DNA from 4 places in the Photobacterium nomapromontoriensis genome. Region 2 is predicted to be linked to each of the others. Evidence: predicted binding sites of a transcription regulator. Region 2 holds the regulator's gene; each other region holds the start of a gene.

Region 1 (7,457 bases), on a different contig from region 2:
CCAATGCGATTGATGCTGCGGCACAAGGGGCATCACAAGGTATGATGGTGGCGATGAACATTGGTGCAATGCTATTAGCCTTTGTTGGTTTGATTGCGCTGATCAACGGTATGTTAGCTGGTATTGGTGAGTGGGTAGGCATTCCATCGCTGAGTTTGGATGTGATTTTTGGCTATTTATTCTTGCCATTGGCCTATATTGCTGGGATCTGGGATTTCGATGCTGCGCAGCAAATGGCGGTGTTGTTCGGCACGAAAACCACCGTGAATGAGTTTGTGGCATTTTCTCAGCTTGCACCTATGATTGCCAGTGGTGCGCTAGAGCCTCGTGTTGAAGCTATCATGGCATTCTCATTGTGTGGTTTTGCTAATCTGGGTTCAATTGCCATATTGCTGGGCAGTATGGGAGTGATGGCACCTTCTCGTCGTAATGACATTGCAACCATGGGGATGAAAACTCTGATGGCAGCAATTCTAGCTAACCTGTTGAATGCAGCGGTGGCGGGTATCTTCATCAGCTTGGCGTAATTGCTGATAGGTATCAAGAAAAACGCCAGCGATTTGCTGGCGTTTTTTATGGGGATTAGCGTTTGAGTGTCGCAGCTTTGATGTCAGCTGATCAGCTCAGGCCAATGATGTTGCCATTGGCATCAATATCTAATGCCATATAAGCGGGTTTTTCAGGTAGACCCGGCATAGTCATGACGTTGCCACACAGCGCATAGATAAATCCCGCCCCTGCACACAGCTTGAGCTCTCGGATCGGAACGATGAAGTCGGTCGGAACGCCTTTCAGGCTCGGATCATGGCTGATTGACGCAGGGGTTTTCGCCATGCATACCGCAAGGTTTTCATAGCCCTGTGCTTGGAGCTCAGCCAACTGCTGCTTGGCCTGCTCTGTCAGTTCAACGCCGCGACCACCGTAGCCGACTTCGGCGATCGTCATCAGTTTTTCTTCCAGACTTTGTGTTAATTGGTATAGCGGTTTGAAGTGAGCGGGTTGCTGGCAGGCTTTGATCACCGCTTGAGCCAACTCGGTCGCGCCTTCACCTCCCTTGCTAAATGCTTCACTGATTGCTACATCGACATGCGTTGAGAATGGGGTTGTTTCAATCATATCTTTCAGTTGATTCAGCTCCTCATCACTGTCTTGCGGGAAGCGGTTAATCGCGACAACCACCGGCACACCGTATTTAGCCGCATTATTAATATGCCATTGTAGGTTGGCAAAGCCTGCTTTCAGTGCTGTTGCATCCGGTTCAAAAATTGCCGCTGGTAGCGATTGGCCTGGGCGAAGATCGTACAAGCCAGAGTTGGCTTTCATACCTCGCAAGGTGGTGACCACAACGGCGCAGTCAGGCCCTCGACCTGCTTGTTGAGCTTTTATATTACAGGCTTTTTCAAAGCCCATATCAGAGCCGAACCCACCTTCAGTGATGGTGTAGTCTGCTAACTTCAGGGCAATGCGATCGGCAATAATCGATGAGTTACCATGGGCGATGTTGGCAAAAGGACCAGCGTGGATCAGTGTCGGCACCCCTTCGAGTGTTTGCATCAGTGTTGGCTCAATGGCTTCACACATAGTCACAGCCATCGCTCCGGCCACCTGAAGATCCTCAGCCGTGATAGGTTGGCCATCAATATTATAGGCGAGCACGATACGGCCAATACGTTGGCGCATATCAGCCAGATCTTTCGATAGGGCAAGAATAGCCATGAGCTCAGAGGCGGCAGAAATATCAAAGCCATCTTCACGCTCAATGCCATTGATGTCTTTGCCGGGTTCATTTTTACCGACGGTGATCATACGCAAGGCCCGATCATTATGATCCATGACCCGTTTCCAGACGATACGCTGGATATCAATGCGCAATGCTGGCAGCCCGGTTTTCTCGGTAAAGCCAGCATAGCCGTGACGTTCTTCGTGATAGAGACGAGCATCAATAGCCGCTGCCGCCAGATTATGAGCGGCAGTAACGGCATGAATATCACCCGTCAGATGCAGGTTCAGCTTTTCCATCGGCGCCACTTGGCTATAGCCGCCGCCAGCGGCACCGCCTTTAACACCGAAGACTGGGCCCATGGACGGTTGGCGGATACACGCCATTACGTTTTGGCTGAGTTTGGCTAGGCCTTGTGCCAAGCCAATCGTGGTGACGGTTTTCCCTTCACCAAGAGGGGTAGGGGTGATTGCCGTTACCACCACCAACTTACCTTCTGGTTGTGTTTCAAGGCGTTTGAGAATAGAAGGTTTGACCTTGGCTTTCAGGGTGCCCTGTGGGGTGAGATCGTCAGCAAGGATACCCGCTTGCTGTGCGATCTGTTCGATAGGGGTGAGTATGGTCTCACGACAAATTTCAATATCACTTTTCATGGACGCCCATAACCTCTCATTGGTGGCTTGAGATATATCGATCACGGCACTTTAATAGGTGGCGCAATCGTTTGCGGAGGGTTTATACCACAATATTATCACGTCAATACAGATAATTTCCGATATAACTGTGGTTATTTTTATTTTGATGAGGAGCTTAACGGGGATGGGGAGAAGATGCAAAAAATAGCCTACCCGAGCACTGGGTAGGCTATGACGTTATAGAATTATTTTTCTAGAACTTATTTATGCAATTTCAGCTTGTGCTTTAATTGCTGGTGTATCCGTAACAGATACGATGTTGCCATATACAGGACGTAGCGCCTGTACGATCTCCTGGCGAGTAATAATGCCGACTAGACGGTCATCCTTAACCACTGGGAAGATATGAGGACGGTTTACAACCATGTTACGTGCACGCTCGTTCAGAGAGAGTGTGGTGAACTGGGTTGCAATGCCGCCGCTTGAGACGGGGTACAGAACATTTTTGTCAATGCTCATGTATTCTGCGATTTCAAGAATAGAATTTTCTGGTGTCACAGTCTGAATTTCGTGTTTCATCAGATCTTGCACTTTGCTTTCAGCGTCTGGGATGTAGTCCTTACACCACAGATCAACCATTGCATCATGGATGGAGAAGAAACCAACTAAACGCTGATCGCTGGTCAGTACTGGTGCACCGGATAAGTTTTCCGCTAGCAGAATATCAAGCGCTTGAGCGATTGGCATTGCAGGTAGCAGAGTAACGGTGGCAGGGCGCATGTGATCATTTACGAGTAAGTCTTCTTGTATCATAGTCGTATCCATTCTTAATACATTAGAATTTGAAAAGTCAGGGGTGATCAGTGTCGCTGTTTCATGGTGCTCTTTCGGTGAGCTGAAAATAGCCCAGTAAGTGAGTCCAACCAGAACGCCGCCGCCGACAATATTGCCCAGTGTCACCGGAATAAGGTTGGCGAAAATAAAGTTATGCACATTGAGGTCGGCATATTGATCTGGTGATACGCCGAGGTTGATCCAGAATGATTCTGGTGCCATGTTCTGGATAGCAATACCCAGTGGAACCATAAACATGTTGGCAACGCTGTGTTCAAACCCCGTGCTCACGAACATGGCGACAGGCAAGATCATGATTGTCATTTTGGTCATCATGCTGGTTGAACAGAATGTCATCCATACCGCAAGGCAAACCAATAAGTTACACAAGATCCCAAGGGCAAAGGCTTCAGCCGGTTGATGGTGAAGTTTATGCTGCGCAATATTCAGTGCATTTAGTCCCCACTGGCCGCCATCGAGCTGGTACAAACCTGCTGTGGTTACCAATAGGAGTAGCAACATGGCGCCAATAAAGTTGCCAAAGTACACCTTGCCCCACGTTGCCAGCATTTTGCCTGTTGTGATGTGGCGGTTGGCACGGGCAATGGATGACAGTACGGTACTGGTGAATAGCTCACCACCACAAATAACCACCAGAATCAGGCCCATACTGAAAGCGATTCCGCCTAACATTCGATTTACGCCCCAGTTCATCACGGTATTACCCGTGGTGACGGTGATATAAAATACAAATGCTAGACCAATGAATACACCGGCAGTGATTGCGAGAGCAATGGTGGTGCGGGTTGGCTTCGATGCCTTACCGACCGCATAATACTCCGCTTGTTTCATCATCTCTTTCGGAGTGAGATTATTGCTACTGGATGTTGTTGCCGCGCCCATCTCAATAGCCTCCTTGTAATAGACCGATACTCAGACCGGGATGGGTTAAACACAGATTGCTTGATAACGTCACGTTTCCTCCTTGCTGTGGATAGTGAGCCCAGTCAGAATAACTCTTTAAAAAACAGTGAGTAAAATTGATATTTATTTTAACTCTCATCACTTATCTTGATATGCTTGCGTTCACGCATTTAGTCGCGTTATTCAGGGAGAATATTTATGCGTTATTCGCTCAAGCAACTGGCTGTTTTTGAAGAGGTTGCCAGTACGCGGAGTGTCAGCAAGGCTGCAGAAAACCTGGCCTTAACTCAGTCTGCGGCCAGTATGGCGTTATCGCAGTTAGAAAAGTTACTTGGTCGGGCACTGTTTGAACGTCAAGGTAAGCAGATGGCACTGACTTACTGGGGGGCCTGGCTTCGCCCACGGGCCAAACAGTTATTGTTTGATGCTCAGCAGATTGAATTAGGTTTTTACGATCAGCATATCGTGAGCGGTGAAATTATGGTGGCGGCAAGCCAGACGGCGGCTGAGCACCTGTTACCTGACCTTATCAGTATTATTGATAAAGACTTTCCAGAATTAAGGATTCAACTTGATGTGCGAAACGCTCAAAAAGTTGTTGATAATGTTCGTAATTTTGATGCTGAGTTAGGGATTATTGAAGGCCGTTGTGATGATAGTCGGCTTGAGCAAGAAGTGTGGTGCCATGACCACTTAGTGATTATTGCCTCGAAGCATCATCCGTATGCAAATTTGGAAACGGTCAGTTTTGCTCAGCTTGAGCAGGCTAAGTGGGTTTTACGTGAACAAGGTGCTGGTACCCGGAAAAGTTTTGAGAGTGCGTTACATGGGGTGATCGAAGACCTGGATGTTTGGCGTGAATATGAGCAAATTCCTGTACTTAGAACATTGGTGAAGAATGGGCCATACTTAAGTTGCTTGCCTTATTTGGACGTAGTTAAGTATATCAACCGTGGTGAATTAGTCGCATTGAATGTTCCTGAGCTGAATATGCAACGGACTTTATCGTTTATTTGGCGAGCAGATTCGATTGAAAACCCACTGCGTGATTGTATTCGCCGAGAGGCGATTCGGATGATAAAAGATCGAAAAGGTGAAATGTAAAAGTATCATTTTAATTGATGATATTCCACATAGTTACTTATATCAATATTAATGCATAATGGCGTATTTTTGCGTTACCTTCTTTTTTGACTGGATTAAACTGCAGCGAAATGAGTGTTATTGTGTAATATTACAACAACATTTAGTTGTGTTCTGGTTTGTGTGACAATATTTGACGTGAATGTGCGTATCAATACATATCATTATTATTGATGCTTGATTTTTGTAAGATTTATTGATGTTTTACTGTGGGATACAGCGTCTATATTGCTATACACCTTGAAAACAGGTCGTAGCGCAAGAACTGTGCAATACAATTAATAAAAAGGAGAGCATTTGCTCTCCTTTCTTATATCGCTAGGGGAATTAATACATTACTTTGGCTTGAGTATAGCTACTGATGATTGCTTTGATATTTTCCATCACTTCTTTTGATGGTGGTTTTACACCTGCTAATGGGTAATCAAAGCCCATCGCTTCCCATTTGTGCTCGCCGAGCTGGTGGTAGGGCAGCAGCTCGACCTTCTCGATGTTATCCATATCTTTGATAAAGTCACCCAAGAGGTGAGCGGAACGTTCGTCATCGGTATAGCCGGGAACAATCACGTAGCGAATCCACGTTTTCTGACCGCGCTGATGTAGGTAGCGAGCAAAGTCCAATACGCGCTTATTAGGCACGCCGACCAAATTTTTGTGAATGCTGTCGTCAAGCTGTTTGAGATCCAGCATGACCAGATCAGAGGCATCCAGCAGTTCATCCACCACGTCAGTATGCTTACGAATATAGCCATTGGTATCGAGGCAGGTGTGAATACCTTGTGCTTGGGCTGCGCGGAAAAAATCACGGACGAATTCTGGTTGAAGCATCGCTTCACCGCCAGAGGCCGTCACGCCGCCACCAGAAGCATTCATGAAATGGCGGTAAGATGTCGCTTCTTTGATCAATTCATCGACAGTGATTTCTTTACCGTCATGCAAATCCCAAGTATCTCGGTTGTGGCAATACTGGCAGCGCATCAGGCAGCCCTGCATAAAGACGATGAAACGGATCCCCGGACCATCAACGGTACCGCAGGTTTCAAAAGAGTGGATTCGACCGATTGCTGACATTACGTAATTTCTCCGCTTATGCGTGTTTTGGGTGTTATTTTATTACAAACGACACAGCGAAAGTAGCTAAATACATCCGTATCCTCAATATGATAATTGGGTCGAGAATGTATTGGCCTTTAATCAGTCTGCCAGCAGGTGTTTTGGTGCTGATGAGTCACTTTTTGTTGCCAATTTGCGTGCCAGAGGGCCAGTTCGTGAACTGGAATAGGTTTGCTGATATAAAATCCCTGCGCCCATTGGCACCCCATTTGCTCAAGCAGATGCCATTGTTGTCGATTTTCTACGCCTTCAGCGATAGTCAGCAGCGATAGCCGGGTTGCTAATAGCAGGCTGGCTTCGACAATAGCTTGTGCGGTCATGCTGTCTGGCAATGCCTGAATAAAGCCTCTGTCTAATTTAAGTGATTCAAAAGGGAGTAGTTCAAGTTGCTTGAGGGATGAGTAGCCAGTGCCAAAATCATCAATCGAGAGTTTGAATCCATACATGCCTAATCGGGATGCAGCTTCTAACCCCAGTCCTGTATTCTCTAAGGCGTCAGACTCTGTGATTTCAAAGGAAATGAGCTGGCTTATGGTTGGGAATGGCTGGGCTAGGGCAATGATTTTGTCGACAAAACCATCAGCGATAAGGGTCTGTGGGGTAATATTCACTGCCACCTTACGACCTTGTAACAATGGGGCGTGAGTGAGGATGTAGTGGATTGTTAGCATAGCTAGATCAGCATCTTGTCCCTGCGATGAGAGCTGCTCAATAAAGCTTTCCGGCGTATAGTGGCCAAAGGTCGGATGTTGCATTCTGATCAGGGCTTCGCAGCTCACCCATTGCCCGGTTTTGAGATCAACAATCGGCTGAAAATGCGGAACAAACCATTTTTCAGCCAACGCTGCGGTGATATCTTTCGCGGTTAAACTAACCTGATTTATATCCGGTATTATAGGTTGGTTAAAGCGGGATGCCAGATAAAGCTCGGCTTTATCCAGTAACTGGTGAAGGTTGTCAAATGACGTGGGTTTAGTCAGTGTGCCGATGAGTTCAAGTTGGTAGTTTTGACACATTTTTCCGACGGAGCGAATGACAGACGGGCTGGCAGCACTGGATATAATAATCCCCCCTTGATATTTCTGTTG
Region 2 (7,457 bases):
TCTTGTTCATCGGTTGGCTGCCAACCGAAGACAAATTCACCATGACCGAGAAAATCAGTGATATCGGGGTTGTAGTCTTTAGAGTCATGAATTCTGATCCATGGCTTTATACGAATAAATCCCTGAGGGAAATGATAGGTGACATTGACATAGGCTCGGTTCCAACTTACTTCATTCGATCCGCCTGCACCATTAGATTGGTGCTCAACGCCAAAAGCAGCATCGAAGTGCTTGAACTTTTTGTTGTAAAACAATTCTGGGTTGAAATCATTATCGCGAAAGTAGGCTGATGATGCGTACGCTTCCCAATTTGATTTTTGTGTGTATGCCAGAAACACCCCTTCTTCATGGTTTCCGAGTAAATGGTATTTAAGGCTAATTTGAAATTGAACGAAAATATCGTGAACTTTACCACCATCAGGGGAGAGTGGCTCGAATCTCGCTTGGTTAACTCGGCTCTCTTTGTAGAGTGGTAATAGATAGGTGTCTTTGTGATGCGATACGCGGCTCGGTTCATTTGCCCAAACGGGGCTGGCGGTAGTTATCAGTGAAATAGATAAAAGAAGACTGCTTTTTTTCATATGTGCTTGAGGTCTTATCATGTTCCAGAGGTATAAGTATGCGATAAGAGTCGCTCTTTCGCAAAAAATGTGGGCACAAAAGGAACAGTTAAATCGTCAAAAAAAAGATACAGAGCAATAAGTTACTTAATGGTTGAAGATATGGATAGTGATATCAAAGTCGTGATGTTAGGCGGTCAGTATGAAAATAAGCACACAAACGATTGCTTATTTTCACACTATCCATACTCATGTTGCTAGGATTAGCTAAGTTTAGCGAGAAGTTCTGAACGTCGCTCCTGAGGGATCACGGACCAATGTTGGCCACTTATCGCTCCTTCAAGTGCCCAGAGTAACTCAAGGCTTATTGTTCCTTGGTGGCTATTTTGCAGCGCTTTATAAGCATTGATCGAACCCGCTTCGAGTAATTCATTAACGGTCACAATACCCGCTTTTTTAAGCATGCGTTCATTGGCTAATCGTAAGTTAGGTAGATCTTTAATGCGATCGGGTTCGGCACTGACTTTAGTTTCTTTGTCTACTTGTGCGGCAGCGAGGGAGCGCTCGGCTTGCTCGATAATTTTTGTAGTATCTTGCCACCATTCTTCAGGAATAGCGTAGTGGCGAGTTACAACGGGAAAACCTCGTTTAGTATAAACATACGGTTCCAAGCCAGCTTGCTTGAATTCTTGTTCGTTGGTTGCATTGGCACGTAGATGAAGTTTGTTATTCACAACGAGGGCAAACATTGTTTCACCCGCGAATAAACCAAAACCACCAAACATTGAGCGAGATTTCATGTTACTGAAACAATTAAATAGGCGTAATGAATCTTTTAATACAGGTTTGTCCATGCTTTTTCTCGGTGAAAATATCCATCGGTGACCCCGCTACCATGAGTGACAGAATGATGACAAACTGAATACTTTTAGGTCGGAAGCTTTGCGTCTCTATCTTTCGACAGATTTGCCTTGTTCGTGATAAATCAAGAATATCCTAGTTAGAATATTTGAACCTGCTCCCATTTTTTAAAATGTGACATTGGTTCCATTAATTGCATTTGGTTTCTGCTAGGTAAGCATTTTTACTTCATATGTAATGCAAATTATCGGTGAAAATAGACACAAAAAAACGGAGGCATAGGCCTCCGTTTAAATTACTAAAATGACGTGATGCCACTCAGTTGTTTAAATTTCGCACGGATTGACGAACAACAAGTTCAGGAACCATTTCAAATACTTGAGTGGCATGATCCTTGTCTCTCATGCGATACATTAATATTTCTACGGCACTTTTACCTAACCGGCGTTTAGGCTGGTGGATGGTTGTAAGTGGCGGTGAGAAATACGGTGCTAAATCAATGTTGTCATAGCCAATGATGGATATGTCATCTGGTACATTAATACCTGCCAATTGGAAGGTACTGATTAACCCCATTGCCATGATGTCATTAAAGCAGAAGATAGCGGTTGGACGCTCTTCCATCGCGATGATTTGATTAGCGGCATTAACGGCAGATTCACATTCAAAATCGCCTTCTAAAATCCATGCTTCGTTGACGGGCAGGCCAGCTTCAGCCATGGCTTTATTAAAACCTTTTAAACGTTCGCGACAGGCTGTTTTTTCACGATGGCCAGTCAAACAACCAATGGCTTTGTGGCCGTGTTCGATAAAGAATTTAGTGGCAACATAGCCGCCTAATTCTGCATTGTCTTGGATTTTATCTGTATGCGGACTTTCAGGACCCCAATCCATGACAACCATAGGTAAATCTTTCTGGCGTTCAAGCAGCGCCAGTAATTCTTCATCAAGATCTGAGCACATCACCAGTAGGCCGTCAACGCGCTTTTCAGCAAGCATGCGTAGGTAATCACGTTGCTTGGTTAAGTTGCCTTCAGTGTTACACAAGATAAGTGTGTAGCCTTCACTGTAGCAGTACTCTTCAACGCCATGTACGACTTCTGCGAAGAACGGGTTGGTTGATTTGGTTACAAGCATCCCTATAGTACGCGTAGTGTTACATTTTAAGCTACGTGCAACCGCACTTGGCGCGTAGTTTAGCTCATCAACGGCGGCTAGCACTTTTTTCTGTGTTGCTTCTGCCACGAAGCGTGTTTTGTTAATCACGTGAGAGACGGTGGTTGTAGAGACACCAGCCATACGTGCAACATCTTTAATCGTTGCCATAATTATTCTTCTAATAATAAGAGGTCAGAGGACCTTAATAATCAAATTAGTTACCCAATAGAACAATGAACTGTTGGCTGCTTGTGGAAGTAGAGCACTGTTCTATTGGCTGTCGGTAACAGAAACAAAAAAGAGCCGCATTAACAAATGGCGGCTCTGCTACACCGATTCTACATGTGTTCTTATCGTACGCATACGTTTCATTGTGTAATCGCTTGCGATCACATTTTACTTAGTGTGGTCAAGAGTGCAATGTTTCTGAGTTGAATTAATGAGAATTATGCGCTGCTTGCATCACTATTCGATGGGGAGAGTATGAATCTGTATCAGAAATGCATAATTTAAAGAATTGTCGGTATGTCACCGTGTTTGAATTTTACTATTGGTCTATAGCATTTATCTGGCTGTTGTTGTTATAGGGGATCCTGGCAGACTCTGTCGGATTCGTTTGATCGTGATCATCGTCAGTTTTATCCATACTTGATGAAGCCCAAATACGTGTGATAATTAGGATTATCCAAGTTCTAAAAACGGACAGACGCATGTCAACGAATAACAAAGCGGGTGTACGATTTGCTTATATCGCAAGTTTTTTAACACCTTTTACCTTATTGATTTCAGGCATTATTGCCATTATTTACGCTGGCTATAAACTTAATAAAGGTACGGATGAGCTCTGCTACAGCCACTACTACACGATTATTCGATCATTTTTCCTATTCTTTACTTTTTTTGTCGTGTTAGGTGTAACAGCTGCCACAACCACTGGTATGGTCGCGGGTGCGGAGTACTGGGTGAACAGTGATGTGCTGGATTATGTGCTTGATGGGATCCCGGTAGTGGGTGTCATTATTGCGCTAATCGCTATCATCAGATGGTTTTTTCAACTTATCCGTGGGATGCGTTTGCTGAGCCAAAACAAAGCGATCGAGTTGTAATTGCTTGAGTTCTAGCAGAGGCTGATAGCCTGAAAGTAAAAGCAAAACCCGTTGCCAAGTGCAGCGGGTTTTTTATTTACGAAGAATGGATGCTCAGACTTATATACTTAAAGAGGCGCAATTGATGGAGTTATGCTAATGGTATCTAAGTCTCAATTACCTGCTCGTAAAGAGGATATCAATATTGTGCATGAAGACAGACAGGAGCAACCAATGAGCATGCATGAAGGTATTGCAATATGGTGTGACTGTTGTGTATGTGAAGCTGAACCTTATTGGGCAGATCACGCCGAAGAGCTGGGCGTCTCACTCAGTAATTATGAAGAAGGCAAAGAGCCCAAATAGGCTACTGAATGGCGATGATGACATCGCAGCCAGCTGCGATGTCATATTGCGGATAAACGAGAGGATAAGCTTATTTGCTGATTTGCTTCGTTTTTAGTAACTGAGCCAGCTCGGTTATGAGTGTTTCAGTTTTCGGGTCATACGCTTGCATTGCGGCTAGCGTATCATTTTGCAGTTGTGTCTGCATTGCGATGAGTTGTTTATCCGATAAAATCCGTTCACGCTGCTTCGCGAGCTCTTGTTTTGCTGCTGCAAATTCTTTTATCAGTGCATTGCGTTCTTTTTCACTGAGAGCTTGGTCTTGTACCTTGCTCTGGAGTTCATGGGCTTTGTTGACGAAGCTTTCGGGATTATAACCAACGTCAGTCGCTTTCTTTTTATAAGCCGCTTCAAAGGCTTTAGTTTGTGTCACAAGCTCAGGATGTGTTTGTAGCGCATGTTGGCGAATACTGGTGAGGTCACGTTGTATTGCATTGATGCGGTAAGCCGTTTGGTTATGAGCCGTGATACTCGCACTAGCCGCGCTAGTGGCAGGAGTACTGGTTGTTGTTGTGTTACTTGCCTGAACGTGTGGCGCCATCGTGACAACAGCTGCCATTAATAGCGGCAGTGAGAACTTAAATAGACGGTATGGTGCGTGTAGAAACTGAGCAATAGGGGATTGATTGACTTTCATATCAGAACCTTGTTAACGACCATGAATGGATGGCCACTGCGTTATTGGGTTACTTCACTGTATAAAATACGATGGAAGGTAATGTCAGTATTATGTCATGAATACTGGATAGTACCTGAATAGGCTTGTGTTAAAAAAGCCAGCAATCCTATGCTGGCAAAAAGAAGATAGTGCGGTTGACACGCTGGCTATTGCCAGTCGGATTTATTGTTCTTCACCGATGAGGTAAGCGGTATCAAGCTGGCAGAATGCAAGTAGCATCTCAGCAGCAGCAGCATAAAAACCAAATTTATCGTGTCGTTTTGCTTCTTTAGCAAATAGTGGTAGCCAGTTTAGCAACATGGTATTGATGAAGTTAAGCTGTGCCTGCATTAATTCTTCCGCTGCGGCTTCAGAAGATTGCTGGTTAGCCATGATAATCAGGTTGCCCATAAAATCCAATTCGATGGCTAAGTGGTCTGCTGGCTCATTGAATTCTTTTCGCTGTGCAATCGCATATTCATCCATCAGCTTATTCATATCTTGAGCGGGTTTATCGTTCATTAATCCACTTTTTCCTACATACATTGACGCGTAGGGTAGTGCACCAGATTTGGGGGTGCTTAAGAATAGGCCACAGAAGTCAGCGGCGAGTTCTAGCTGAGCATCGTCACGCTTATCGAGACGTTGTAGTGCATCACGGAACGTTTCAACTGATGCTTTGAGTTCTGCGGTCATGGCCAGTCCAGAAAGGAAGGTTGCCATTTCACCATTTTGGTACTGTTCAATATCCTGTTCGGTTAATTCACGGGCGAATAGCGAAGACATCCACCAGTAAATTTCTGCACGCTGCTCGTTGAAAGCAATAAACTCTTTCATGATTACTCCAAATCAAGACAATACGGTCAAAATAATAAGAGGGGACCGTAAAGAAAACATATTCAGATAGAATAGTTCTATAACTTATTCTATGTGAATAGATTTTTTTTGAAAAACGGTAAAGATTGAGTCAGAGGCCGAGGCCTCTGACTCGTAACACTAACTTACGCTAGATCCATTGCTGGGAATAGTGGGTTAATGTCGGTAACTTCTGTTGGGCCGTTAAAGCCTGTTACCGCTGGAACTGTACCAGTGAATTTCTCAACTTCTACCAGTGCAGAAGCTGCAGATGTTGCCTGTGCCAGCTTCGATGAACCGATGTCTTGAGTCAGTACGTTTGGATCGCCGTAAGTACAGATAGTACCCGCCTTGCCACCTTCTAGCGGGCTGTACCATGCACCTTCGTGGATACGGCATACACCTGACATGTAGTCATCGCTCACAACAGCACCAGCCAGTACTTGGCCTCGGTCGTTGAATACTCGAACGATATCGCCTGACTTGATACCACGCGCTGCTGCATCTTTGGTATTGATGAAGATAGGCTCACGGTCAGCAATCGCGTACGTTGCACGGTGATCAGTTGACGAACATAGCTGTGAGTGCAGGCGGTGCTTAGGGTGCGTACTTTGCAAGTTCAGTGGGAACTTTTGAGAACGTGGACCACCGTGGCTACGTTCTGTTTTCTCGAACCACATTGGGTGACCCTGACAGTCATCGTAACCCATGTCGGCGATAGTCTTACAGTAGATCTCGATCAAGCCAGAAGCCGTACCCAGAGGTTCTAGATCCGGTTCTTTACGGAATGATTCGTGACGTACCCACTCTGCACCTTCAGGGAATTCGATGAAACCTTCAGTTTCCCAGAATTTCTTGAAGTTAGACATACGAACGCCTAAACCACGGCCTTGCAGACGCGCACCGTTATAAATCTCTTCGATCAATTCCATCTGAGTTTTACCACCGGTAAACGCTTCTTCGCGGTTATAACGGGTGCAAAGCTCACGGAAGATTTCGAAGTCATCTTTTGATTCGTACATAGGCTCAACAATCTTCGGCAGGGCAATGATACCTGCGTTAGAGTGATTACCGTACTGTTCAATATCGTTACGCTCGTACGTGGTTGTCGCCGGTAGAACGATATCGGCAAAGCGACATGTTGCTGTCCACTGGTGATCGATAGACACAACAGTTTCTAGCTTCTGCCATGCCGAGATCATTTTGTTACGATCCTGGTGGTGGTGGAACGGGTTATTACCACTGAAGATCGCCATCTTCATCACTGGGAACTTGATGCTTTGGCCGTTGTACTTGATGGTTTGACCAGGGTTGTCGATACAATCAACGAAACGGGCTACAGGGATAAATGTTGAGTAACCCTTGTAAGAACCATTATGGATAGGGTCAACGCCAGTTACGCCGCTAAAGCCTGACATTAGTGGGCCGTTAGAGGTAATTGAACCCGCATCGTTGTAGTGCCAGCCGAAACCGAAGCCACCACCAGGCAGACCGATTTGGCCTAGCATTGCGGCAACAACGACTAGCATCCACGCGTACTGCTCACCGTGCTGCATACGCTGTAGACACCAGCCACCAATAATCTGGGTGCGACCAGACGCCATTTGACGTGCTAGGGCACGGATTTCATCGGCTTTAACGCCACAGATCTTCTCTGCCCACTCTGGTGATTTTTCAACGCCGTCTGTTTTACCTAGTAGGTAAGGCAGGAACTTGTCAAAACCTGTGGTGTAGTCAGCTAAGAATTCTTTGTTGTATAGATTCTCGCTGTATAGCGTATGTGCGATAGCCAGCATCAGTGGAACGTCAGTTTGTGGATTAACACGCACTTGTTCACCGCCCACAGTTTTCTGTGTATCGGTTACCACTGGGTCA
Region 3 (7,457 bases), on a different contig from region 2:
CCACTTTGCAAACCGAATAAAGTCCCGCGGTCATACACCAGATTAAACTCCACATAGCGGCCACGGCGATAAAGCTGAAACTGACGTTCACGATCAGCATATGGGGTTAGAGCGCGCTTCTCAACAATCGGTAAATAGGCCTCTAAATAACCGTTACCCACCGCCTGCATATAAGCAAAGCTTTTCTCAAATCCCCATTGATTGAGATCGTCAAAAAATACCCCCCCCACACCTCGGGTTTCATTTCGATGAGGAAGGTAAAAGTATTTGTCGCACCAGGCCTTATGCTGGGCATAAACATCGTCACCAAATGGCTGGCAGATAGCTTTTGCCGTGTCATGCCAATACTGGCAATCTTCTTCAAATGGATAAAATGGCGTCAAATCAAAACCACCACCAAACCACCATACTGGCGATTCGCCTTCTTTCTCCGCAATGAAGAAACGTACATTAGCGTGCGATGTTGGCACATAGGGATTATGAGGATGGATCACCAAAGATACCCCCATCGCCTCAAAGCTACGGCCCGCTAACTCAGGGCGATGAGCGGTTGCCGAAGTCGGCATTTTCGTCCCATGTACATGGGAGAAATTCACCCCAGCCTGTTCAAACACCAAACCATCTCGCATGACCCGGCTACGACCACCGCCACCGAGTTCACGCTGCCATTCATCCTGCTCAAACAGGGCTTGGCTATCTTGTTGCTCAATCGCCTGACAAATCCGATCTTGCAAATCCAATAAGAAGGCTTTGACTGCTGCTTTATCTACGTTCTGCATCATCACGTTTATCCCAGTCGGAAAATATTGCCGGTGAGCGCGTCCCGGATCTCAGACGGGTTATCCCGCCCCCCTGTTTCACCCTGTAAAATCGCGGCCAATTGTCCACCAAGCTGCCGTTCCACATCGGCCACCGTCCGTCCTGGCTCTTGACCCGTCAAATTTGCACTGGTCGAGGTCAACGGTTTGCCGAATGCCAGACACAAAGCCTGCACCTGCGGATGATCAGTCACACGTACCGCAATCGTATCAAACTGACCAGTCAGAAAACGGGGAACCCCCGGTTTAGTTGGCATCACCCATGTAACAGGGCCCGGCCAAGAGGCAAAAATACGCGCTCTCTGCTCCTCACTCAATGCGCTATCATCCACATAACGAGTAAGCTGTGCATAATTTGCCGCTATCAATATCAAGCCTTTTTCCATTGGTCGATGCTTAAGTGCCAGCAGCTTATGAACGGCCATCTCGCTATCAGGATCACAGCCTACGCCAAATACAGCCTCAGTAGGATAAGCAATCACCTCCTCCTTCTGCAGCGCAGCAACCACTTGATTCAGGTTCTCCACGTATTCCTCATTCTTATCACTTGGCTTTCGCCTGATTTAACCTTCTGTTTACCTATCTTACCGACTCCTTACTGACAACTCCACGCCCGTTATCAATTGTTTCAATTTCACCTACGCAAACGTTTTCCTTCACGGATTTTCTCCGTATAATGCGGACAACACGTATCAAAACCTTCACTTTTTAGCTACCCCAAAGGAGATCGGGATGAAAGTTGGGATCATCATGGGCTCAAAGTCAGATTGGCCAACCATGCAGCATGCTGCTGAGATGTTAGATCATTTCAACATTGCTTATGAAACCAAGGTGGTTTCCGCTCACCGCACTCCGCACCTACTCACTGAATATGCTGAAGGGGCTCATGCTCGTGGTATTAAAGTGATCATAGCCGGAGCTGGCGGCGCTGCCCACCTACCCGGTATGACCGCGGCATTTACCAGCCTGCCAGTACTTGGAGTGCCCGTGCAGTCTCGGGCACTCAAAGGGATGGATTCATTACTCTCGATTGTCCAGATGCCCAAAGGGGTGGCTGTTGGCACCTTGGCAATCGGTGAAGCCGGTGCTGCGAATGCCGGACTGCTGGCAGCTCAAATCATCGGCACTCAAGATGCCACAGTCATGGCAGCCATTGATGCTTTTCGCCAAGCACAAACGGACACCGTCCTGAATAACCCCAACCCGGCTGAGGATGCATAATGAAGGTATTGGTGTTGGGGGCTGGACAGCTGGCCCGAATGATGTCACTGGCTGGCGCGCCACTGAATATTGACGTCTTTGCTTATGATGTCGGTACTGGACACGTGGTACATCCTTTATCCCAGCAGATCATGCTCAAAGGACTGAATACTGCCATCACCTATGCCGATGTGATCACGGCTGAATTTGAACACATCCCCCATGATATTCTCGATATCTGTGAAGCTAGCGGTAAATTCTTACCGCACACGGAAGCAATCAAGGCCGGAGGGGATCGTCGGTTGGAAAAAGCCTTGCTCGACCGAGCAGGAGTTCGCAACGCAAAATATCATCTGATCAACAACCGTGAGGATCTTGATCTCGCCATTGCTAACATTGGGCTGCCGATGGTACTAAAAAGTGCCCTTGGCGGCTATGATGGCAAAGGGCAATGGCGCCTTAAGCAACACGATGAAATTGATGCTATCTGGACCGATATCACCCATTTCATGACTAATACCGATAGCCAAGCCATTATCGCTGAAGAATTTGTCCCATTCGACCGCGAAGTCTCTCTGATTGGAGCCCGAGCAAAAGATGGCAGTATCGCGGTCTATCCGCTGACAGAAAATATTCACACGAACGGGGTACTCAGTCTTTCGATCGCACTTTCCGAACAGACCCCCCTGCAAGCTCAGGCTGAAGCGATGTTTCAAGCCATCGCAGAGTCACTCAATTATGTCGGTATCCTCGCGATTGAGTTCTTTGATATCAATGGCACGCTTCTGGTCAATGAAATTGCCCCCCGAGTCCATAACTCAGGCCACTGGACACAGCAAGGCGCTGAAACATGTCAGTTCGAGAATCACCTACGCGCCGTTACCGGATTACCTCTCGGCAGTACTACCTTACTTCGCTCAACCGCGATGATTAACATTTTAGGTGAAAACACCTTGCCAGCTGCCATCATGGCAGAACCGCAATGTCATGTGCATTGGTATGGTAAAGAAAAGCGCCCCGGAAGAAAAATGGGGCATATCAACCTCTGTGCCGATGATCAGACAAACCTGCAAACGTCACTCCGCGCTTTAGCCACACATCTGGATCCAACCGCTTTTCCAGCACTACACAATTAATCCCCTCGCCAATCAGATAACAAAAAGCCAGCAACGATGCTGGCTTCCTTGTTATCTTCATCACAATCTAGTCTTGGTAGGCATGACAACGACGATCGGCACACTGCAGCCGGATACCACTGGCTAATTTTTTTTCCACCAATAAGGTAAAACCACATTGTTGGCACTCACCCACAACTGGCTTGGCATTTACCGCAAAGCGGCAGGACGGGTAGTGGTCACACGCATAGAACATCTTGCCATAACGAGACTTACGCTCAATCAGCCGACCTTTGTGACACTCAGGGCAGACAATCTCGGTCGACTCGGCCTTCTTCTCTGGGGATTCAATATAATGGCACGTCGGGTAACCACTACAACCGATAAACATGCCGTAACGCCCTTGGCGGAGCAATAATTCATCGCCACATTCAGGGCAAGGAATCGCCAGATGCTTAACAATATGACCATCATTCTGCGCAAGAGGCTTGATATAGTCACACGCAGGATAACTTGTGCACCCCAGAAACGGACCATGTTTACCGTTACGGATCACCAATTCTGAACCACATGTAGGGCATTGGTTATCATGATAAAAAGCGTGTTCATGGGCGGTGAACAGCGAATCGTTAATTTTACCAGGCATACTATTCAATTATCTCTTTTGCCGATCCGCTACTTAATGGATATACCCGTCGTCCAAGCCATAAAGCAGCTCTTCCATCTGACTATAGGCACTTTCGTTGCCCGGTGCATTAAACAGTACCATTAAGATGATCCACTGCAGATCATCAAGGCAAAAATCCGATGTTTCCAGTTCCATTACCCGGTCAATCACCATTTCTCGGGTATCGGCCCCCAGCACATGGATCTGCTCTAGATACGTCAGAAACCCTCGGCATGAGGTATCCAGAAACACCATTTCCTGAGGCGTATAAATACGCATAGACGTAATCGCACTGGTATTCATATAAGGCGTGGTTTCAGTTTCCTGTAACGCGGCCAGATTCTCTAACCATGCCAGTGCCTTATAGATATCTTCCTTATGGAATCCAGCACGCAGCAATTCCTCGGAAAGTTCATCCTGATCCACCATAAGATCCACATCGCTGTGAATATAGGTTTCAAACAGGTACATAAGGATATCCATCATAATTAGCCCCTCCTCGTTCTGACATAGCCACCTGGCACAGCAGTGACAACCCCTTGCAATTCCAACTCAAGTAACTGCATCATAACCTCATGAACGGGTTGGCCACTACGTTCAGCAACCACATCAACGGGTGTTGCTTCACTGCCTACGTTAGCCAACAGTGCTGGAAATGGCAATTTTTCATTTTCAGGTTGAGGGAGCAACGCGTCTGAATGGTTATTTTTCACGCAGTCCGTCAATGCCCCTACCTCCTCAAAGATATCGACCGGTGTTTCAACCAGTTTGGCACCATTTTTTATCAGTGCATGGCAGCCCTTACTGCCGGGATAATGGATGGGTCCAGGGAGGGCAAATACTTCACGTCCTTGCTCCAAGGCATAGCGAGCAGTAACCAACGAGCCACTCTTTTGTGTTGCCTCTACCACCAATACCCCCACAGACAGGCCGCTTATAATCCGATTCCGTCGCGGAAAATTCTGCGGCCTAGGTGCCTCATCCGGCCAAAACTCCGAGACCAATGCACCTTGCTCACTAATCGCCACGGCCAAATCGCGGTGCTTGGCAGGATAAATACGATCTAAACCAGAACCCAACACCGCTATTGTTGCTCCACCATTTTTCAACGCACCGTAATGCGCTTGGCCATCAACCCCCAAGGCTAATCCACTGGTCACCACATAATCAGCCGCGACCAATGCTGCGGCAAACTCATAAGCGGCTTCTCGCCCATCAATACTGGCTGCTCGACTGCCAATGATGGCTAATTGTGGCTCCTGTAGCCAGCGAGGCTCACCTCGAACAAAAAGTAAAGGAGGAGGGGAGGCGATTTCCCGTAACAGCGCCGGATAATCGGGTGAATCTAAGGTCAGTATGGTCTGCCCGGCCAGCTCCGCCCAAGCCAAGCTATGCGCAATTTTAGCGAGGGGAGGGTGGCAATAATGATGCACTTGTGCGGCAGTTAACCCCACACGAGACAGCGCCTGAGGACTCATTGATGCTAACTCAGCGGGTGTCGTTCGCTGCAATAACCGAGTAATACGATGCCCACCAAGGGTGGGCACCGACGCTAACGTCAACCAATCTTGCAGATTAGTCATTGGTAGGAGGGAGAGCTTTCGCACCAGGAGCAACCGGCTCCGAGGCTTTCGTCACAACAGCGAGACTAAAATGTTCATACGGGCGTATGATCATGACTTCACCAACGGCAATGTCACTGAGCGTGGATGGCTTCAGGTCCGTTACTGTCTTATAGGCATAATCACCTTTCGAGCCAATCACCTCGACACCTTGGCGATAGACTTGAAAAATATTCCCCGCCGCTACGCCATCCAAATGCCCTCTGTTAACCACCACCGTTTCATTGGTCGCGATATAATTGATCCCGCTAAAATGACCAAGCACCGTCGCCAACACCCCCTCCGGCGGGGATGACGGTGCAAAACTGAGATCGATCTGATCTCTTGGCAGTGGGGCGGGTAACAACACATCATTCTGCCGAATTTCATACAACAACGTTGAAATCGCCAATGCACTATGTTCACCTTTTACCCCTTTAATTGTACCTTTAGCGATTTCTCTCAACGCCCTGACCTGCATTGACTTGCCACCCTCTAGTTCACGCTCAAACTCGCCATCAGGCCGATATATCCACCATTCCTCGCCTTGTGCCAACGCACTATCAACCCATACGGTATCGCCGTTAGACATATACCCTTTACCACTACTTTCACCCATTACTCTTGGTAATCGATCAAGGTGCTCGGCGGTTAACAATTTATCCTGCGCCAGATATGGCAACATCAAGGATGATTGCAGTGTTGTGATCGGTGCACGAACCACTCTAACTTGTGGGGAAAGCTTCACCATTTTCTTTAAACTCAAACGAGGCTGGCCATCCACCCAAATAAGATGAAGCTGATCGCCAGGATAAATCAAATGTGGATTTTCAATGTAATCATTGGCTTGCCAAAGTTGTGGCCATAACCATGGGCTTGATAAAAAATGGGCTGAGATATCCCAGAGGGTATCGCCTTTTTTAACGGTATAAACCGACGGCGCCCCATCAATGAGTTTTAGCGGCGGGGTAACGGCCCAGACACCTGAGCTGATACAGGCCAATACCAGCAAAACGACTCGCAGCCACATGATCGATCCTTCCTTTTTTACTCCGTGTTCGTCCCATCCACCATGGGGGACTATCCCACATAGATAGGCTGTCATTGAGCACAAGCGCTGTCTAGCGCTACACCGAATGAATAGTCGACTTTTAGGCATGCTTCACTATCCTTCGCATTCTGTTACATCGATCTCTACCAAGGGATCAATGGTTACTCTGCCATCATCGCCAGTGTAAATAACGGGGTACTGTTCTTTAGCCAGTAAAATGACTAGAATTAGAGCAACTAAACGACCCCTGTTCTCCGTACTGTCTTTTTAAACGAGTATCTATGCCTGTATTGCAAGTATTAACATTCCCTGACGATAGGCTGCGCACCGTTGCCAAGCCTGTTACCGCTGTCACGCCTGAGATCCAGAAAATTGTCGATGACATGATCGAAACCATGTATGACGAAGAAGGCATTGGTCTTGCCGCCACTCAGGTTGATGTACACCAGCGTATCGTCGTGATTGATATCTCAGAAGAACGTAATGAGCCGATGGTACTGATCAACCCTGAAATTACGGATAAACGCGGGGAAGATGGTATCGAAGAGGGCTGCCTGTCTGTTCCAGGGGCGCGCGCATTAGTCTCCCGAGCAGCGGAAGTTTCAGTAAAAGCCCTTGACCGAAATGGTCATCCATTCGCGTTTGACGCTGATGATCTTCTGGCGATTTGTGTTCAGCACGAACTCGACCACCTTGAAGGCAAACTGTTTGTTGATTACCTGTCGCCACTTAAGCGTAAGCGCATTCAAGATAAGCTAACAAAAATCAAACGCTTCAACGAGAAGCAACAGGCATAAACATTTGCCATGAACTAATAAGAAGGAAGCCTACCTTGAGTCAGTCATTACGTATTGTCTTTGCAGGTACTCCGGATTTCGCCGCCCGCCATCTGGCGGCGTTATTGTCTTCGGAGCATGAAGTAATTGCGGTTTATACCCAGCCAGATCGCCCCGCAGGTCGTGGTAAAAAATTGACCGCAAGCCCTGTCAAAACCATGGCACTTGA
Region 4 (7,457 bases), on a different contig from region 2:
CTATGGGGATCGTGATTGAAGTCAATAGAGACCAACGGTACTTCGGTGTAATCAACGATGCCATCTAATGTACAACGAGACGCATCTGCCAGTGTTTGATTTACGTCATTAACTTTCACATTTGTTTTTACAGTGACACTTAAGTCCATGGCAGTAACGTTAATTGTCGGTACGCGCACAGAAATTGCTTCAAACTTGTCAGAAAGTTTCGGGAAAATGCGTCCAATGCCCAAATGAAGTTTAGTATCAACAGGGATTATTGACTGGCTCGCTGCCCGGGTGCGCCGTAAATCAGCATGGTAGGCATCAATAACCTGTTGGTCATTCATGGCCGAGTGAATGGTGGTAATGGTACCAGATTCAATGCCAAACTTTTCGTCAAGCACCTTAATAACAGGAACAATACAGTTGGTGGTACAAGAACCATTAGAGACTATCTTGTGCTCGGCGGTGAGCGAGTCATGGTTGACACCATAAATTATGGTATTGTCGATGTCAGTTGCAGCAGGATGGGAAAATAACACTTTGCGGGCACCGGCTTTTATATGGGCCTCGCCATCGGCTCGTGAGCCGTATACCCCGGTACAATCAAGAACAATATCAATATCGAGATCTTGCCAGGGAAGAAGATTGATGTCGCTTTGATGAAGAATTCGGATACTGTCTTGCTCGCCATTTTCATGAGCCACAAACAAGTGCTCCTGATCATGACTGACAGGTTTAAAAAAGCGACCATGGCTGGAATCATACTGGAGCAAGTGAGCCATCGCTTCCGGCTCAGCCAACTCGTTGACTGCGACAACCTTGATCTGGTGATACTTACCGCTTTCGTACAATGCTCTGATCACACTGCGTCCAATGCGGCCGAATCCATTTATTGCAACTTTTAGTGTCATATCCGTGCTACAAAATTAACAAGCCGGATTAGTGTATACCAAGCCCCCCTGATAATCACCATAATTGTGAGCAGAGTCACCAATGGGAATAAAATCATTTTAATCAAAAGCTTGCATGCCTTACTGCCAGTTCATATTGGATTTAACCATGATCTTACCCATGACGAAGATCTCATTTTTAAAAAAAAAAGACCTCACAAGGAGGTCTTTTTTTTCTCTTCAAAATAAACCGCAGCCATCACATCAGTAATTCGACGAGTACCGTTTATTCTCGATCCGGTTTTAAGCCAGCAACTCTTGTGCTGTCTCAACCACGTTTTCAACCGTGAAACCGAACATTTTAAATAGCTCATCTGCAGGAGCAGATTCACCGAAAGTTGTCATGCCGATGATCTTGCCACCGAAGCCGACATACTTGTACCAGAAGTCAGCAATACCCGCTTCAATCGCAACACGTGCTGTGACATCTGATGGTAGTACTGATTCACGATAAGCTGCATCTTGCTTGTCGAATGTATCTGTTGCCGGCATAGACACGACACGTACCGCTTTACCTTCTGCTGTTAGTTGCTCTGCGGCTTTCACTGCAAGCTCAACTTCAGAACCCGTCGCGATCAGGATCAGCTCTGGCTGACCGTCACAATCTTTCAGAATGTAACCACCCTTCGCGATATCAGCTACCTGTGCATCTGAGCGTGGTTGCTGAGCCAGATTTTGACGCGAGAAGATCAGTGCGGATGGGCCATCTTTACGTTCAATCGCCAGTTTCCAGGCAACCGCTGATTCCACCTGATCACATGGGCGCCATGTGCTCATATTTGGCGTCAGACGCAAAGAAGCGATCTGCTCAACAGGCTGGTGGGTCGGACCATCTTCACCCAAACCGATTGAATCGTGGGTGTAAACCTGAATGTTCTGCACTTTCATCAGTGCAGCCATACGCATCGCATTACGCGCATATTCCATGAACATCAGGAAGGTTGCACCGTAAGGAACAAAACCACCGTGTAGCGTGATACCGTTCATGATTGCCGTCATGCCGAACTCACGTACACCGTAGTGAATGTAGTTACCGGAGAAATCATCCGCTGTCAGTGATTTAGAGCCAGACCACATGGTCAGGTTGGATGGCGCAAGGTCAGCAGATCCACCCATGAATTCAGGTAGCATCGCACCGAATGCTTCTAGGGCATTCTGTGATGCTTTGCGAGAAGCAATGTTGGCAGGATTCGCTTGCAGATCAGCAATGATTGCATTGGCTTTTTCTTCCCACTGTGCAGGTAGCTCACCGTTTACACGACGGGTGAACTCAGCCGCAAGTTCTGGGTAAGCTGCTGCGTATGCTGCGAACTTGTCATTCCACGTTGCTTCTTTCGCTGCGCCAGCTTCTTTCGCATCCCATTCTGCTGCAATATCAGCCGGGATTTCAAATGGGCCGTAGCTCCAGCCTAGGAATTCACGCGCCGCCGCAATTTCTTCAGCGCCTAGTGGAGCACCGTGGCAGTCGTGAGAACCGGCTTTGTTTGGTGAACCGAAACCAATGATGGTTTTAGTACAGATCAGTGTTGGACGACTGGTTTCTGCTTTTGCTGCCTCAATAGCGGCGTTGATAGCATCTGCATCATGGCCATCAACTGCAGGAATAACATGCCAGCCGTAAGCTTCAAAACGCTTAGGGGTGTCATCAGAGAACCAACCTTCAACGTGACCGTCGATAGAGATGCCGTTGTCATCCCAAAATGCGATTAGCTTACCTAGGCCCAGAGTACCCGCTAGTGAACACGCTTCATGAGAAATACCTTCCATCAGACAGCCGTCACCCATGAACACATAAGTGTTGTGATCAACAATCTCATGACCATCACGGTTAAACTGAGCGGCCAAGGCTTTCTCTGCCATTGCCATACCCACTGCATTGGTGATGCCTTGACCTAGAGGACCAGTGGTAGTTTCAATACCCGGTGCATAACCGTATTCTGGGTGGCCTGGTGTTTTAGAATGCAGTTGACGGAAATTTTTCAGATCATCAATCGACAACTCATAACCAGTCAGGTGAAGCAGAGAATAAATCAGCATTGAACCGTGGCCGTTTGACAAAATAAAACGATCGCGATCAGCCCACTGCGGGTTTTGTGGGTTGTGGTTCATGTGGCCACGCCACAATACTTCAGCAATATCTGCCATGCCCATAGGGGCACCCGGGTGGCCAGAGTTAGCTTGTTGAACACCATCCATGCTTAGGGCGCGGATTGCATTAGCTAGTGCTTTACGAGAAGACATGTCTGCTCCAGAAATTCGTAGACTGTTAGATTCGGTTTATCTTGGCCCTCAATGACCCAGAAAACCAGAGTTCGGCGGGTAAGTATTGTCGCAAAGTCTTACCCTCATCTGCAAACGTTTTCCTTCGAAAAATAAGTTTCATATCAATACCCTGCCAACCTTCCACTAATAACTGCGCGCAACTTGCTGTAATAAAAGCCTTACAAAGAAAACGTTTGCTTCGTGTTACATTGAAATGCCCTTACCGTTCGCACGGTTGATTTTAATGCTTAAGCGAGTATTATAGACGTCTAGACGGAGGTAGCTCTATACATACAAACGTATATCCGTGTACACGTTTGTAACGCATTCTTGATCAATATAGAGCCCACGATAATCAAATTACATTACTTATGGGAGCCCTCATGGCGAAGCACCTGTTTACTTCTGAGTCGGTATCAGAAGGCCATCCCGATAAAATTGCTGACCAAATTTCTGATGCAGTATTGGATGCGATCTTAGAACAAGACCCAAAAGCACGTGTGGCGTGTGAGACTTACGTAAAAACAGGCATGGTAATGGTCGGTGGTGAAATCACCACGACAGCATGGGTTGATATCGAAGATATCACCCGTGAAACCGTGCGTGAAATCGGCTATGTCAACTCACAGATGGGCTTTGATGCTGACTCTTGTGCAGTACTGAGCGCAATTGGTAAGCAGTCTCCAGATATCAACCAAGGTGTTGACCGTGCAGATCCGCGTGAACTTGGCGCTGGCGATCAGGGCATCATGTTTGGTTACGCGACTAACGAGACAGACGTACTAATGCCTGCTCCTATTACTTATGCTCACCGTCTGGTTGAGCGTCAGGCGGCGGTGCGTAAAAACGGTACCCTGCCATGGCTTCGCCCTGATGCGAAAAGCCAGGTAACTTTCGCTTACGATCAAGGTAAAATCGTTGGTATCGATGCTGTAGTATTGTCAACTCAGCACAGCGATAGCATTGAGCTACCCGTACTGCAAGAAGCAGTAATGGAAGAGATCATCAAGCCAGTTCTACCAGCAGAGTGGCTAACAAAAGACACTAAGTACTTCATCAACCCAACCGGCCGTTTCGTTATCGGTGGTCCAATGGGTGACTGTGGCCTAACCGGTCGTAAGATCATCGTTGATACCTACGGCGGCGCAGCACGTCACGGTGGTGGTGCTTTCTCTGGTAAAGATCCATCAAAAGTAGACCGTTCAGCGGCTTACGCAGCACGTTACGTAGCGAAAAACATCGTAGCGGCTGGCATGGCTGACCGTTGTGAAATCCAATTGTCTTACGCAATCGGTGTAGCAGATCCAACGTCTATCATGATTGAAACGTTCGGTACTGAAAAAGTATCACACGAAATCATCGTTGAAGCGGTACGTCAGCACTTTGATCTGCGCCCATACGGCCTGATCGAAATGCTTGATCTGCTTAAGCCTATGTACAAGAAAACAGCGGCTTACGGTCACTTCGGCCGTGAAGAATTCCCATGGGAAGCGACAGACAAAGCTGCCATCCTACGTGATTTCGCTAACCTGAAGTAAGCGATACTGCGTAAGACGACACTCAAAAAAGGAAGCCTCAGCTTCCTTTTTTGTTTGTATTAGGGACGAGGTAGAGCAGTTAAGAGCGGAAAATCAGGGACTAGGAAGAGCGAAAAAGCAAAAGATATGTGGTCCTGTGGTCCTATGGTCCTATGGTCCTATGGTCCTATGGTCCTATGGTCCTATGGTCCTATGGTCCTATGGTCCTATGGTCCTACAAGCAGGAGCGAGGGACGAGGTTCGAGTGTAAAGGAAAAAGAACGAATTCTGAGACTCTACCCCTGCTTTTATTCCGCTCTTACCCATAGGGCCTTAGGATCGCTTTTGCTTCTCCGTTCTAACCCGCTCTTCCTCGGAACTCGTACCTCGAAACCCGTACCTAGATCTTGATCTACCCATAGGACCATAGGTCCGCTTTTCCCCATAGCTCCGCTCTCGCCCTTCCGCTCTTAACCCGCTCTTCCTCGGAATTCGTCCCTAGTCCCTTCTCTATTTCCCCTAACTTTTTTATACTTCCTTTCCAGCCACCACCACTGACCGAGCCCATGCCCCCACTTCACGCCCAAGTTATCGCCAAAGTCAAACTATGCATCAAGATAGCCAACCAGCGCTTAAACCAGCGACTACCAACGCCGGTCGTTAACTTTACTCAGTGGGGGAAAATTGCCGGCTGTGCCCGTCTGCAAGGCTGGGAGATCCGTTTCAACCCGGTATTACTGCAAGAGAACCCGCAGGCGTTTCTCGAGGAAGTGGTGCCGCACGAAGTCGCTCATCTAGTCGTTTTTAAACGCTTTGGCAAGGTTCGCCCCCATGGCAGGGAGTGGCAAATCATCATGGCTGAGGTGTTTGGTGTTCCACCTCGCACAACACATAGTTTTGATATCAGCTCAGTCCAAGGCGCTACGTTTCGCTACCAATGTCAATGCAACGAGCATCAACTCTCTGTTCGCCGCCATAATAAAATGCTGCGTGGCCAAGCCATCTATCATTGCCGTCGCTGTGCACAACCACTCGAACTTATACCAAATAAAGGCTCTTCTTAATTAAAGGAAAAACGCGTATTCATCATTACGCCGCGCCTCGATTCCTCTCCGAGCTAACACACCACCATCAATATGGCTTATCTTTTTTAGGGCTATTTCCCCTCTCTATTCTGGCCACAACGCATGCAAATAATAAAAAACACAGTGTGACGCGATTCTAAAAAACCTTTCAGTGATAGTCTTATCAGTACCAAAACTGACTAAGGACTACCATGCGACACTTCACGTCTACCTTACCGCGTCACGTCTGCTACGGATTGGCACTGGCTTTGCTGCTGCCTTTGACTGCAACGGCCCATGCGATGGAACCACTGGTGGTGAAGAAATCCACCAGCGGGATCTGTCATGACAGCAGCAGTGCGTCTTATCAACGAACAAAAACGTTTACCCCCTACGACAACCTCACCGCTTGTCTTAACAGTGGTGGTCGCCTGCCTAAAGGGTCTCAAGCTAAAAAATCAATCACGACGGCCAATCACACCTCCTATCAGCGTCAATATTTCGGTCACGGCTGGCTCGATAACGATAAAGACTGCCAGAACGCCCGGATGGAAACACTGATCGCCCAATCTGTTGGCCAAGTACGCTTTAAAAGCGACAAACAATGCCAGGTAGTCTCTGGCCGCTGGAATAGCGCTTACTCCGGCAAGACGATCTATCAAGCGTCAGATATCGATATTGACCATATCGTGCCGCTTAAATGGGCATGGGAACACGGTGCCAACACATGGACAACCCACCAACGCAAAACATTCGCGAACGATCCTAAAAATCTGGTCAGTGTGGAGGCTTCGCTTAACCGTCAGAAAGGGGCAAAAGGGCTGGATGAATGGTTGCCGCCAAAAAATCAGTGCCAATACATCCCCCGTTTCATGAGGGTGGTAAAAGCCTACCGCTTAACCCTCAGTCATGAGGAAACTGTGCACTACCAAGCCTTATTGGCCCGCTGTAAAAAAACGGTGAAATAGTCTCACTGGGCAGCCTGCATTTTGGCTGCCCCAGAAACGAGCATCTTGAGGTAGCTTGGGTATATAATACGGCCAGATTAAACCCAACAGGTTACCAGTAGCCATGAGAATCCCACGAATTTACCACCCTGACACCCTGCCTGCGTCAGGTATCATCATGCTCAGCGAAGAGGCCGCTAACCATGTAGGCCGCGTGATGCGGATGCAACCGGGCCAGGAAGTGCTGCTATTTGATGGCAGTAACGCCGAGTTCCCGGCACTGATCACCAATGCCAGTAAAAAAAATGTGGAAGTTGAGATACAAAAACGCCGTGAAAACAGCAGCGAATCACCACTCGATATCCATCTTGGCCAGGTGATCTCGCGTGGTGATAAAATGGAATTTACCATCCAGAAATCCGTCGAGTTAGGGGTAAACATCATAACCCCTCTGATCTCAGAACGCTGTGGCGTTAAATTAAACGCAGAACGTTTTGATAAAAAACTCCAGCAATGGCAAAAAATCGCGATTGCTGCCTGCGAACAGTGCGGTCGCAACGTGGTACCAGAAATTCGCCCGGTAATGAAACTGGAAGAGTGGTGTGCCGAAGAATATGATGGCTTGAAGCTAAACCTTCACCCGCGAGCCCATTACTCAATCAACACTTTGCCTGAACCTGTCAGCAAGGTACGCTTGTTGATCGGCCCGGAAGGTGGGCTGTCAGCAGAAGA

What was found. The regulator PurR, encoded in region 2, represses purine synthesis genes. The targets are predictions, from matches to a motif close to TNANGNAAACGTTTNCNTNA.
Region 1: the regulator PurR is predicted to act here: its motif matches at 2,433-2,452, upstream of L4D12_RS16530 (formate--tetrahydrofolate ligase).
Region 3: the regulator PurR is predicted to act here: its motif matches at 1,457-1,476, upstream of purE (5-(carboxyamino)imidazole ribonucleotide mutase).
Region 4: the regulator PurR is predicted to act here: its motif matches at 3,283-3,302, upstream of metK (methionine adenosyltransferase).

Annotation. Positions count from the first base shown of each region.
Region 1 covers NZ_JAKJSL010000038.1:55,421-62,877, forward strand. Annotated here, with positions in the region: gene L4D12_RS16525 (NupC/NupG family nucleoside CNT transporter) at 1-527, shown strand, start outside; gene L4D12_RS16530 (formate--tetrahydrofolate ligase) at 619-2,373, opposite strand; gene focA (formate transporter FocA) at 2,620-4,092, opposite strand; gene L4D12_RS16540 (LysR substrate-binding domain-containing protein) at 4,312-5,217, shown strand; gene pflA (pyruvate formate lyase 1-activating protein) at 5,584-6,327, opposite strand; gene L4D12_RS16550 (EAL domain-containing response regulator) at 6,447-7,457, opposite strand, start outside.
Region 2 covers NZ_JAKJSL010000017.1:29,930-37,386, reverse strand. Annotated here, with positions in the region: gene L4D12_RS03300 (phospholipase A) at 1-581, opposite strand, end outside; gene L4D12_RS03295 (TfoX/Sxy family DNA transformation protein) at 824-1,414, opposite strand; cyclic di-GMP riboswitch class I at 1,438-1,541, opposite strand; gene purR (HTH-type transcriptional repressor PurR) at 1,740-2,747, opposite strand; gene L4D12_RS03285 (hypothetical protein) at 3,290-3,685, shown strand; gene L4D12_RS03280 (hypothetical protein) at 3,824-4,030, shown strand; gene L4D12_RS03275 (hypothetical protein) at 4,101-4,706, opposite strand; gene torD (molecular chaperone TorD) at 4,911-5,564, opposite strand; gene torA (trimethylamine-N-oxide reductase TorA) at 5,729-7,457, opposite strand, start outside.
Region 3 covers NZ_JAKJSL010000041.1:2,663-10,119, forward strand. Annotated here, with positions in the region: gene hemF (oxygen-dependent coproporphyrinogen oxidase) at 1-779, opposite strand, end outside; gene tsaC (L-threonylcarbamoyladenylate synthase type 1 TsaC) at 788-1,345, opposite strand; gene purE (5-(carboxyamino)imidazole ribonucleotide mutase) at 1,551-2,039, shown strand; gene L4D12_RS17425 (5-(carboxyamino)imidazole ribonucleotide synthase) at 2,039-3,154, shown strand; gene L4D12_RS17430 (DNA topoisomerase family protein) at 3,222-3,779, opposite strand; gene L4D12_RS17435 (DUF494 family protein) at 3,813-4,286, opposite strand; gene dprA (DNA-processing protein DprA) at 4,289-5,383, opposite strand; gene L4D12_RS17445 (LysM peptidoglycan-binding domain-containing protein) at 5,376-6,431, opposite strand; gene def (peptide deformylase) at 6,734-7,249, shown strand; gene fmt (methionyl-tRNA formyltransferase) at 7,285-7,457, shown strand, end outside.
Region 4 covers NZ_JAKJSL010000048.1:56,281-63,737, forward strand. Annotated here, with positions in the region: gene epd (erythrose-4-phosphate dehydrogenase) at 1-896, opposite strand, end outside; gene tkt (transketolase) at 1,179-3,176, opposite strand; gene metK (methionine adenosyltransferase) at 3,581-4,735, shown strand; gene L4D12_RS20120 (SprT family zinc-dependent metalloprotease) at 5,281-5,778, shown strand; gene L4D12_RS20125 (HNH endonuclease family protein) at 5,991-6,746, shown strand; gene rsmE (16S rRNA (uracil(1498)-N(3))-methyltransferase) at 6,850-7,457, shown strand, end outside.